Regions from separate parts of the Paenibacillus sp. YSY-4.3 genome, predicted to be linked through region 1. Evidence: predicted binding sites of a transcription regulator. Region 1 holds the regulator's gene; the other holds the start of a gene.
What was found. Region 1 encodes LexA, which represses DNA repair genes until DNA is damaged. Its sites were predicted from a motif close to CGAACATATGTTCG; they were not measured.
Positions count from the first base shown of each region.

Region 2: the regulator LexA is predicted to act here: its motif matches at 3,146-3,159, upstream of addB (helicase-exonuclease AddAB subunit AddB).

Region 1 covers NZ_BAABMC010000007.1:188,395-193,643, forward strand. Annotated here, with positions in the region: gene ACYUJT_RS20535 (aldo/keto reductase) at 1-454, opposite strand, end outside; gene ACYUJT_RS20540 (DUF896 domain-containing protein) at 504-677, opposite strand; gene ACYUJT_RS20545 (DUF4183 domain-containing protein) at 741-1,421, opposite strand; gene ACYUJT_RS20550 (DUF4183 domain-containing protein) at 1,801-2,217, shown strand; gene ACYUJT_RS20555 (LysM peptidoglycan-binding domain-containing protein) at 2,301-2,702, opposite strand; gene lexA (transcriptional repressor LexA) at 2,956-3,582, shown strand; gene ACYUJT_RS20565 (alpha/beta fold hydrolase) at 3,638-4,450, opposite strand; gene ACYUJT_RS20570 (hypothetical protein) at 4,522-4,830, opposite strand; gene ACYUJT_RS20575 (YitT family protein) at 5,052-5,249, opposite strand, start outside.
Region 2 covers NZ_BAABMC010000003.1:673,086-678,334, forward strand. Annotated here, with positions in the region: gene addB (helicase-exonuclease AddAB subunit AddB) at 1-3,004, opposite strand, end outside; gene ACYUJT_RS13920 (class I SAM-dependent rRNA methyltransferase) at 3,269-4,639, opposite strand; gene ACYUJT_RS13925 (Na/Pi cotransporter family protein) at 4,798-5,249, shown strand, end outside.

The DNA of each region.
Region 1 (5,249 bases):
AATAATTCGAACAACCTATGTAACGCACTTTGCCGGAGGTCACCAGATCATCCAACGCTCTAAGTGTCTCTTCGACCGGCGTATCCGCATCCCAGACATGAATTTGATAGAGATCAATGTAGTCCGTGCCCAGCCTTCTCAGGCTTGCCTCCACCCCGTCCATGATCCGTTTGCGCGAGGCTCCGAAGCCATTCACGTCTGGCGATGTGCGCATCCGAACCTTGGTCGCAAGGATAACCTCCGAACGGCGGTCTTTAATGTACTTGCCAACGATCTCCTCAGAGCGTCCTTCGGTATACACATCAGCCGTATCGATAAAATTACCGCCCTGATCCAGAAAGGAAGCGATCATGCGGGCCGATTCCGCTTCGTCGGTCTGTCCGCCGAATGTCATGCTTCCCAAACATAACCGTGATACCGCTAATCCGCTTTTGCCAAGATATGCGTATTCCATAGATGAGAGCCTCCTTATTCATATGTAAAGCCGGACCAAATGGCCGGCCTTATTTATCCACCACTTCGATTGATTCCAGCTGCTGGCGGAAATTTCTTCTTATGTTCTGAAGATATGTCTCCCGGAGCTGGGCGCGTTCCAGCATTTCATCCTCCGTAAGCCCTTCAGCCTTGTTCTTGCGCGCCAATTCATTAATGCGCCGTACCATTGCATCTATATCCATAATATCCTCCTGCACATAAATTCATGAATTCCCTTTTAACATTGACATGACTGATACAGGTTGTCAAGATACCAAACCCTGCGAAGCCGCTACCTGCATACGGGCCACAAACGCAACGTTTTCGATGATAATTGGTGCCCCGGCCAACACGATATCTCCTTCAAGAATAAGTGTTAAATCCGCTGTAGTCAAACGGTACAAACTGCGCTCCTGCATGACCCCATTAATGTATAAATTAGAATATCCGTTAATGCCTATCCCTTTGAACTCCGAAACCGAAACACCGTCATCGTCGGTAAACTCGGCTGCCGAAATATGAACGGTACCCGTTAGGCCCTCCGGAGGAAAGTAAAAATAACGAAAAGCGCTCGGCAGGATCGTAATTCCAGAAACTTCGCCTGCAGGACCTTGTGGACCTTGTGGACCTTGTGGACCCGGTACGCCAGGAGAGCCTGGTGAACCAGGCGGGCCAGGAGGACCTTGACGTCCTTGAGAACCTGATGCACCTCGTTCGCCATGAGGGCCCTGCGCTCCTGCTGGACCCGCTTCGCCCGGTGAGCCCTGTAATCCAGAATCTCCCTGCGGGCCACGCGCTCCCACTGCACCATCTTTTCCTGGCGGACCTGGCGCGCCAATCCCACCCGCTGGCCCTGCTTGACATGGCGAGCAGGATGCCCCCTGTTCTCCTTGCAGCCCCTGCCCGATGATCCACTGGATGATCCTTCTACGTTGCCGTGGACACAATCGCTGATTTCTCCGTATGGAACGCTGTCGGCATTTTTTCTTCTTTCTTATTAAAGTTTTTCGTCTTTTATTGCAACCTTGTCTGATTGATTCCTTCATTCCAGCATTTCTATTAGTCGCTTTGCCATTCTTTTGATGCTTGGCCGCAGCAGTAGACATTATGAACACCTTCCGCGTTTGATAATTATATATCATATGTCTCTTTACATTCAGAGGAATAGACTTCTATCCACCCCATAACGTTTGAGGCCATATTTTTGCGCAGGCGTTAATAGCCGTTTCAACGTGTCGCAAACTTTCATTCTATATAATGGATCGAAAGCAGGTAGCTTCGTTTGATAACCACTTTCGCCGAGTCATGAAAAAAGGAGGTGATCACATGCCTGTCATTAAACCGGTATTTACAGCTACTGCCTCCGCGCCGGTAGCCTCTGGGGGAGCAATCACTACGACCATTAATCCCGTTACGACTCGCTACTTCGCTGCCATTACTGCCGGCATGATCGGAGCCACCGATACGACGATTCCCGCAGACAGCTTTACGAACGACGACGATACTCCTATTACTGATCTGCCAACGATTACAGCGGCTAACGATTATTTCAACGTCTATATCAACGGAGTCCTGCAGCAAAACTCCCTATCTACGCTTACAACAGCAAGCTTAGTGCTTGCCACTACAGATCTCCTGGTCGGAACGCCGGTAACATTGGAGGTCGCCAGCTTTGCCGGAGCTGCATCTGATTTAACGACTCCGCCGACCATTTCTGCGCCTGACATTACAATTAACACTTAACGAACACAAAGAAGGAACCGCAAATTAGACTGCGGCTCCTTCTTTGACTTCATGCATATATCCAGAACATTTATACATATGAATCACTTCGTAGGCAGGACAAGAATATCGCCAGGTTGGATATTGCTTCCGGCCAAATCATTCGCCCGCATAATCGAAGTAACATATATCCTCGTATCCATATTACCAGGCTTATGAGCTGCGGCAATCTTCCATAGAGAATCCCCCTGCCTGACAACAACTGATTCCAACTCTGCAAATTCATGCTCAGCTGATGAGGCTGCTACCGTAACCATTCCCGCCCAAGCAATAACCACGAACAGAATAAACACTAACACCTTAAACAAGGTAATTCCAGCAAGTATATTCGAAATGGAGTAAGCAATTGCTTCATTCAATCTGGCTGCACCCTTACGCAGGGCTCCCACATTGCGCGTATTCGCCTTACGATCATAAATGCTTTGATAGGTACTGTATCTCAACATAATATTATCACTCCAAACAAATGTTCTTATTATTTGAAATCATAATAACACGAACGTTTGTTTGATTCAATAGTTTTTTAGAACAATTGTTCCCCTATTTTTCGACACCGATAATTCAACACGCTGAGATGCATATCCCAATAGCAATACCCGCATTCCAATTCAGCCATTCCATATTTAGAACTTATGTTTGTGCGAACGGAAGTTCTATGTTATAATTTTTCCAAACGTTACTAAATGGGGTTGATGGATTATGTCGAAGGTTTCTAGCCGTCAGCAAGCTATTCTTGAATTTATACGCTCCGAAGTAAGATTGAAAGGTTACCCGCCTTCCGTGCGTGAAATCGGCGAAGCAGTCGGACTAGCTTCCAGTTCAACGGTACACGGCCATTTGGATCGGCTAGAGAAGAAAGGCTTTATCCGGCGTGATCCAACGAAGCCAAGAGCGATCGAATTGCTGGGGCAAGACGAGGCGGAGGGCATCGGCCAGTTTGCCCATTCCGTGGCCCGTGTGCCCGTCATCGGTAAAGTCACTGCCGGCGTTCCTATAACGGCGACCGAGAACATCGAGGATTATTTCCCGCTTCCGCAGCATTATGCCGGAGAAGGCGAGATCTTCATGTTATCCGTTGTCGGCAACAGCATGATCGAAGCGGGAATCCATAGCGGAGACTATGTTATTGTGCGGAAGCAGCAAACGGCCAATAACGGAGAAATCGTTGTTGCGATGACAGAGGATGACGAGGCGACGGTCAAGACATTCTACAAGGAAAAGGATCATATTCGCCTTCAGCCCGAGAATGCGACGATGGAGCCGCTTCGTTTGAAACATGTGACGATCTTGGGCAAAGTAGTCGGCCTATTCCGGGATCTGCACTAGAGTGAAATCAAAGAAAGAGCTACCTTGTCGGTAGGCTCTTTCTTTTTATATATTTTTAAACTCTTAGAAAACGAATATATGCTTCATTAAATGCCTCAAGCTCATCGTAGAACACACCATGCCCGCTCCTTTCAAACCGGTAAAGCTCGGATTGGGGGATTCCCCGGTGCAAAGCCTCTGCAGAAGCAAAAGGGACGATTTGGTCCTGCGCACCATTAAATAATCCTGTCGGAACAACGATGCGGTTGAGGTCCGGTCGCAAATCTTCATCCCGCAACGAGACTAGCCCTTGAATCGTCCCATGGCCGGAAGCAGCCAATCCCATATCTTGAAACCAATCCCGGAATGCAGGAGTAATTTTGCTGAAAAAGAACTTCTCCACAAATTCAGCCAGCATCTGCGGACGATTCGAATAAGTCTGTTGAATAAGCGCATTAATATCATGGACAGGCAATCCGTAAGGATAATTAGGCGATTGGGAGAAGCGAGGGGCAGCCGCCGAAATTAACGCCAGTTTGCATACCCCATACCCTGCATAACGCGCCATGTAGCGAATAGCAATCGCTCCACCGATGGAGAAGCCTGTGAGGATAAAGCGGTTTATACCGAGCGCCGCAACAACGGCACGAACATCGGCGGCCAGCCTATCGTAATTATAGCCTGCCCACGGGCGGTCCGATTTGCCGAAGCCGCGCAAATCGATCCCGATGCAGCGATATCCGTATTTCGGAAGGATGTTCCACTGGTATTCAAACATTTTATGATTGACCGGCCAGCCATGGATAAACAGAATCGGCATGCTGCCAGGGCCAGGATCCACATCTTCCACAAATATTTTAACCCCTTGCTCCACCTCGATATAATACATTGCAGTTACTCCCCTTCCAGCCGCGTTAATTAATTGAACGCATACTAGAAGGTATGCAGCAAATTGATGCATTATATCGGATACAACTCCTGCTTACCCCCGATTTCCTTCCTGCAATCTTTACACAATCCGGCAACATGGCCAAAATCATTCGAATAGAACACCAGCTTCTTCGCCTGGTTGCACCGGGAACATTTCTGATTGCGTGAAGCGGCGATGTCCGAATTCTCATTGGAGGCTCGCTTCTTGGATAAGTAGATGACATTGCTCTTTTGCGCCGAAGTCCTCCTCTTCTTTAAAATCGCAGCCGCTACTCCAAGGGCAGTCAAAATGAGAACAAGCAATATTAAACCAATCATTACAATAACCCATAATTCCATGGAACCTCTCCCCTCAGATCTTCAATTTATATGTATCGTCGCTATTCCTGCTCTAATACAGATGTTGTCTTAGATCTTAACGGAGATATACAGCCGCTGTAAACAGCAATAAGCCCTGGAGCATAAGCCCCAGAGCCGCTTGGTTGACCTCGATGCGTCAACGCAGAATACCCCATGCCCGCTCCCTCTAGAGTAGCATGGCTGCACCCTCCCTTAACGCATCAATGCGCTTTTTCATCCGCAAAGCTGCCGCCTGTTACATCAGACACCGTTTCGACCGCAATGAAGGCCTTAGGGTCAATTTCACGAACGACCGTCTTCAGCATGGACAATTCCAGCCGGCTGACTACGCAGTAAATGACCTGGGTTTCTTCCTTGCTAATCCCGCCTCTCGCATACAGGTAGGTTGTGCTTCTTCC
Region 2 (5,249 bases), on a different contig from region 1:
CGCTGGACGCAAGCAGCACCTCGAGATAGGTCAGCATTTGCAGCGATAAGCCGTAATACACCTCGTGAAGCTTCAGATCCGTCTGACTTGACTTGTAGTCGATAACTCTCAGCAGCAGCCCCTGCTCCCCCTCTGCCACATCGACCCGGTCGATCCGGCCGACGATTTCCATGACGCAACCGTTCGGAAGCTCGAAAGTAAGCGGCGGAAGGGTTTGTCCGGGTCCAAAATCCAGCTCCAGGCCGATCGGCTCGAAGCTGCCCCTTCTGGAATGCTCGCCAAGAATGATAGAGGCGCGACCGACGATATTCTTAAGCTTGCGGGTAATGTATCCATAGCGCTTTGAGCTTAGCAGGATCTCGCCCTGCAGCTTTGGCGCAATCCGATCGACTGCGATCTCTGCCTCTTCCAGGCATTGCTCTGGGGAAAGGCTGCCCCAGCTGCGATTCTGCTCCCTGAACGTCAGCGCCATCGAACTCAGCGCCGCATGGAACAACTGCCCGATATCCGGTGCCTTCAGCCGGTAAACTTGCCGTTCCTTCAGCTTCAAGCCATGAGATGCAAAATGCGAAAATGGACAGGCCGAAAATTTCTCCATCCGGGACACACTCGTCCGAAGGCGCTTGCCGTATAATCGCCGGCTCGTCGCAGCCGTAAGCCCCCGTACCTTGTTGCGGTATTCCAGCGAGCCAAGCAGGCGGCCAACCTTGCCGTCCCACTCCGGTTGGGCCTTATACCAGCCCAGCACGCTCCACCATATCGGAGAGATCGGCTCACCGCTGCGCCAAAGCCGCAGCTGATCGATTAGCCGGGATAACGTCGGCGCCGGCCGGCTCACAAATTCAAGCTGCCGTCTCTCGGGATCTCCTGCGGCCGGAGCCTCCGCCAGAAAGTGCTCCTGCAAGCTCGGGAAAATCGTCTTCACATGCCGGATAACCTCGGAAGGCAGAAGCGCCTTGCCGTCTTCATCAGCCAGTGGATAGCTAAGCCATAGCGAGCGGCTGGCTGCCGACAAGGCTTCGTAAATGAGAAAACGCTCATCGAGCAGCCTACGCGTCAAACCAGGGGCCAGCCCGATGCCGATCTCAGAGAGCCGTGTCCGCTCCTGATCACTGAGCACGCCTTCTTCCTGCAGGCTGGCAGGCATGATGCCCTCGTTGATTCCAAGCAGGAATAGGTGCTTAACATGGCTTGAGCGCGTGCGATCCGTGCTCCCGATCAATACCTGATCCAAGGATGGCGGAACAAGAGACAGCTTGAGATCCTGCAGCCCCGTCTCTATGATGCCGGCGAATATATCCAAGCTAAGCTCCTCTTCTCCCATCATTTCTACGATTTGATCGAGGAGGTCCAGGACGGCGCTCCATAGCTGGCGATGCTCCATAGCCTCCTGCGGCCTTCCCTGGCGCTGGGCCTCATGCGCCAGCTTGTCCAGGCGATGTGCAGCTTCGGTATCCTCGAGCAGCTTGTAGACCGCCATGCACATTTCACGGGCATTGCTGCTCCGCTTCAACCTCGTCTCAAAAGCGGACAAGGGCGTTACAATCGCCTCACGGCAGCGCTCCAACAGGCGCATAGTCCCGCTCTCCGCCTGCTCCGCCGAACGATCGGGGCCCTCCAGCGACAGGCTCGGCATGCCCTTCCATGGGCGGCCATCATTCCAGCGATAGCCATGAATACCGCTTGCCAAGGCATAGTTTTCGAGCCGATCCATATCGCTTCTCGTCAAGCTGCCGTCAAGCGGCAGCAGAAATTCACTTTTGACGCAGCGGAATACATCCTCGTATTTCCAAAACTTCAACACAACGTCCAAGGCTCCCCGTACCAGCTCTACCATAGGATGATAGAGCACGCTCCGCTTCTGGTCGAAGAAATAAGGGATGCCGTATTCCTCGAACACCGGGCCGACGAGATGGTCGTAATCCTCCAAATTTCTGACAAGCAAAGCCATGTCGCGCCATCTCGCCCCCTGCTCCCTGGCCAGGGCAACCATCGCCCGCGCGGCTCCTTCAATCTCCATGCGCCGACTGCCCGCCGCATGCAGAGTCAAAGCAGCTGGCAAATCCTCCGGCTGCGCTGCTCCCTTCCACGGGGTCCGATGTTCATAGGCAAATTCCAAATGCGATAATGTCTCATTGTTCTTAAAGCGGGGAAACGGACGGGCGCCAAGAACCTCTGCCGCCTTAACCTCGACTTCGCATTCCTCTGCGAGCTCGCGCAGCTTCATGTACGTTATAGCCGTAGAATGGAACAGGTTCAGTTCATGCGGTAATACTCCATCATCATAAGGACGATCCAACGTAAGCGATACGGTCATCGAGGAGGCCACGGACATGAGCGCGCCAATGGCTTTGTACTCCTGCGGGGTAAAAGACTGAAAACCGTCAATCCATATGTCGGCCCCGCGAAGATAGGATGACTTCGGCGCGCCCTCCGCAAGCTTGACGACATGATCCTCTGCATCTATGTAGAGCTGGGATAGTTCCTGGTCAAATTCGCGATAAATGACGCTTAGATCATGGAGCTTATCCTTCAGGAGCGGCGATTCGCCGTCCGACCTTTCGAGGATTTCTCCGTATTTGTCCAGTGCCGAGAAATCGGCATCATGCTTCTTCAACTCGCTGTACAGCGTATTGATCCTGTCGATCACGCCGAGTTGATCGCCCGACTGTTTGTATAGCTTCAGCTCTTTGCGGTGCCTGCGCATAATTTTGTAGAGGAGCATCTTCTTGCCCTCTTCGCTGATCGGTATAAGGGCCGATCCGCCTGTTTCCTGCATAACCCGCAGGGCCAAGCGGTGAAAGCCAAGAACCTGAGCCCTGACGGTACCATATAATTGCTCCGACTGGACGATTGCGCGTTCAATCTGGAACGTCCCCTGCTCCGGGGCGATTAATATAATCGGGGGGCCCGCCGGGTCGGCCCTTAGCATCGAGGTGATCCGTTCCAGTATCAAGCTGCTCTTGCCGCTTCCCGAACGGCCGATGATCAATTGAAGTGACATGGTACTCCTCCTAACAGCAAGCTTGCAGTAAGCCTAATATTGTATCAAAGCAAGAAGCGCGAGCATTTCACGGCTTCTTGTCACGGTCATGTAAGTTAATTTACATTATAGCATACAGATTTTTTGCTTATGCCATAAACAAGAATATATGTTCTGTTCATTTTAAACTAGTAAACGTGCAAAATACAACAAGACTTCTGATACAATCAGAAGTCCTGCCCGCTAGTAATTACTGAATTCCCTGTATTTACCACATGGAATTTGTTAAAATGTCTTGCTCCGCACCTCAAAGATCGCGAACTTTAAATAGTGTCCTTCATTGACGCCTAAAATTTGCGGGTGGTCTTTCCCGGCTGCCCGCCACTCGATCAGTCTGAGCACCTTGCCCGCATCCATGGCCGCTTCCTGAATCGTCTGCAGGAACAGCTCCGGCTTCATATGGTAGGAACAACTTGCGGTAACCAGGTAACCGCCTTCGTTAACCAGCTTCAGGCCATGCAAATTAATGTCTTTATATCCTCTGCACGCCCCTTTGACCGCCCCCTTCGTCTTGGCAAAAGCCGGGGGATCGAGAATAACGACATCCCAGGTACGGCCACCTCCGGCTGTCATCGGCTGAGAGGTATCTGCCTTGCTGTTATCGGCGGCGCGTTCACGCCGTTCGTCCAACCCCTTTACCTGGCTGCGCAAGTATTCAAAAGCATCCGCCACGACGAATTCGACCCGGTCTTCAAAACCGTTCAGCCTGACGTTCTCCCGGGCGCTTTGAATCGCGTGCTCGGAAATATCGAGGCAGGTTACTTTTTTTGCGCCATACTTGCATGCATGCAGTGTAAAGCTCCCCGTATGAGAGAAGCATTCAAGCACGGTTGCCCCATCCCAATATGGAAAAGTAACCTCGTTGCCCTTCCGGTTGACCGGAGCTGTGCGGAATCCACCGCCGTCAGCAGGAAGCTGCTGCAGCATAACGCCGCTCCGTTCCCCCCAGCCCGTCATCAGCGGTTCGATGGAAGCGCGGTTCTCGCGCTGATCAAAGAAATATCCGGTTTTCTGTCCTTGCCAGATGTCAACTTGGATCAATAGGCCGTTCTCCGTCACAGTTACATGCTGCGGTGTCTCGCCATAAAGCGGACCCTTTACCTCCTCGAGACCTTCCAGAGCACGGACGGATACGTCGCTGCGCTCATAGATGCCCGCCGGTTGAAGTACAGCTGTCAAAGCTTCCACAATGCTGGCGCGGCAGCGGTCCATCCCTAGTGTGAGCAACTGTACGACAAGAACGTCGGCAAACCGGTCCACGATCAGTCCTGGCAAGAAATCCGCCTCACCATAGACAAGCCGGTAGGCATCCTCCCGCAGAAATCTGTTGCGGTGCGCAAGGCACTGTTCGAAACGCCGGATAAAGAAAGATGTATCCATCTCTTCGAGCGGTTGATAAGATACGACCCGAACCGTAATTTGCGAATCGGGATTGTAGTAGCCCGTTGCCAGGAACTTGCCTCTCCAATCCAGTACAGCTACTAGACTGCCGGGTTCTGGCCCGCCCTCTACTTTCTCGATTTCATTGTTGTAAATCCAAGGATGCCCCTGTTCCAGCCGCTTCTTACGACTGCGTTGAAATATGACTGATGGCACGCTGACCCACTCCTTTTATTCTTAAATAGCTTCTCCTCGACTTGCGCCAGCCGCCGGTACTCGGGAGCCCTTATGGAAACGGCCTTAGGCCACGGGGCATGAGAGCTGCAAGGACTGCATATATGTAACTTGTACAGCTTTATCAGAGGAGGGAGCTCATGTTTCACGAAATTGTGTTCCCGGCGACATTTGGCTTTGCTTTGTTTCTGCTCGGCATGAAAATCATGGAGGCTGCGCTGCAAACCTGGGCTGGGCCGAGGCTGATCAAACTGCTTCAGGCCTCGACGCGCACGCCATGGACGGGCCTATTGTCGAGCACCTTCGTTACCGCCGTGCTCCAGAGCAGTACGGCGGTAACGGTCATGACGATCGGGCTCGTCAATGCCGGGCTATTGTCTTACGGCCGGACACTGGGCATCATCCTCGGCGGCAACATCGGGACCTGCCTGACAACCGAGCTAATCGCCTTGAACATTTCGCGGCTTGGCATTCCGCTCATGATCGGCTCTCTCGTGACATGGGCTTGCGCTGTCATGGGCGAAGAAGCCCTTCCCCGCAGCCGGAATGGCGGGGGCTGGGCGCGAAAGCTCCGGCCGATCCAATTCGGGTC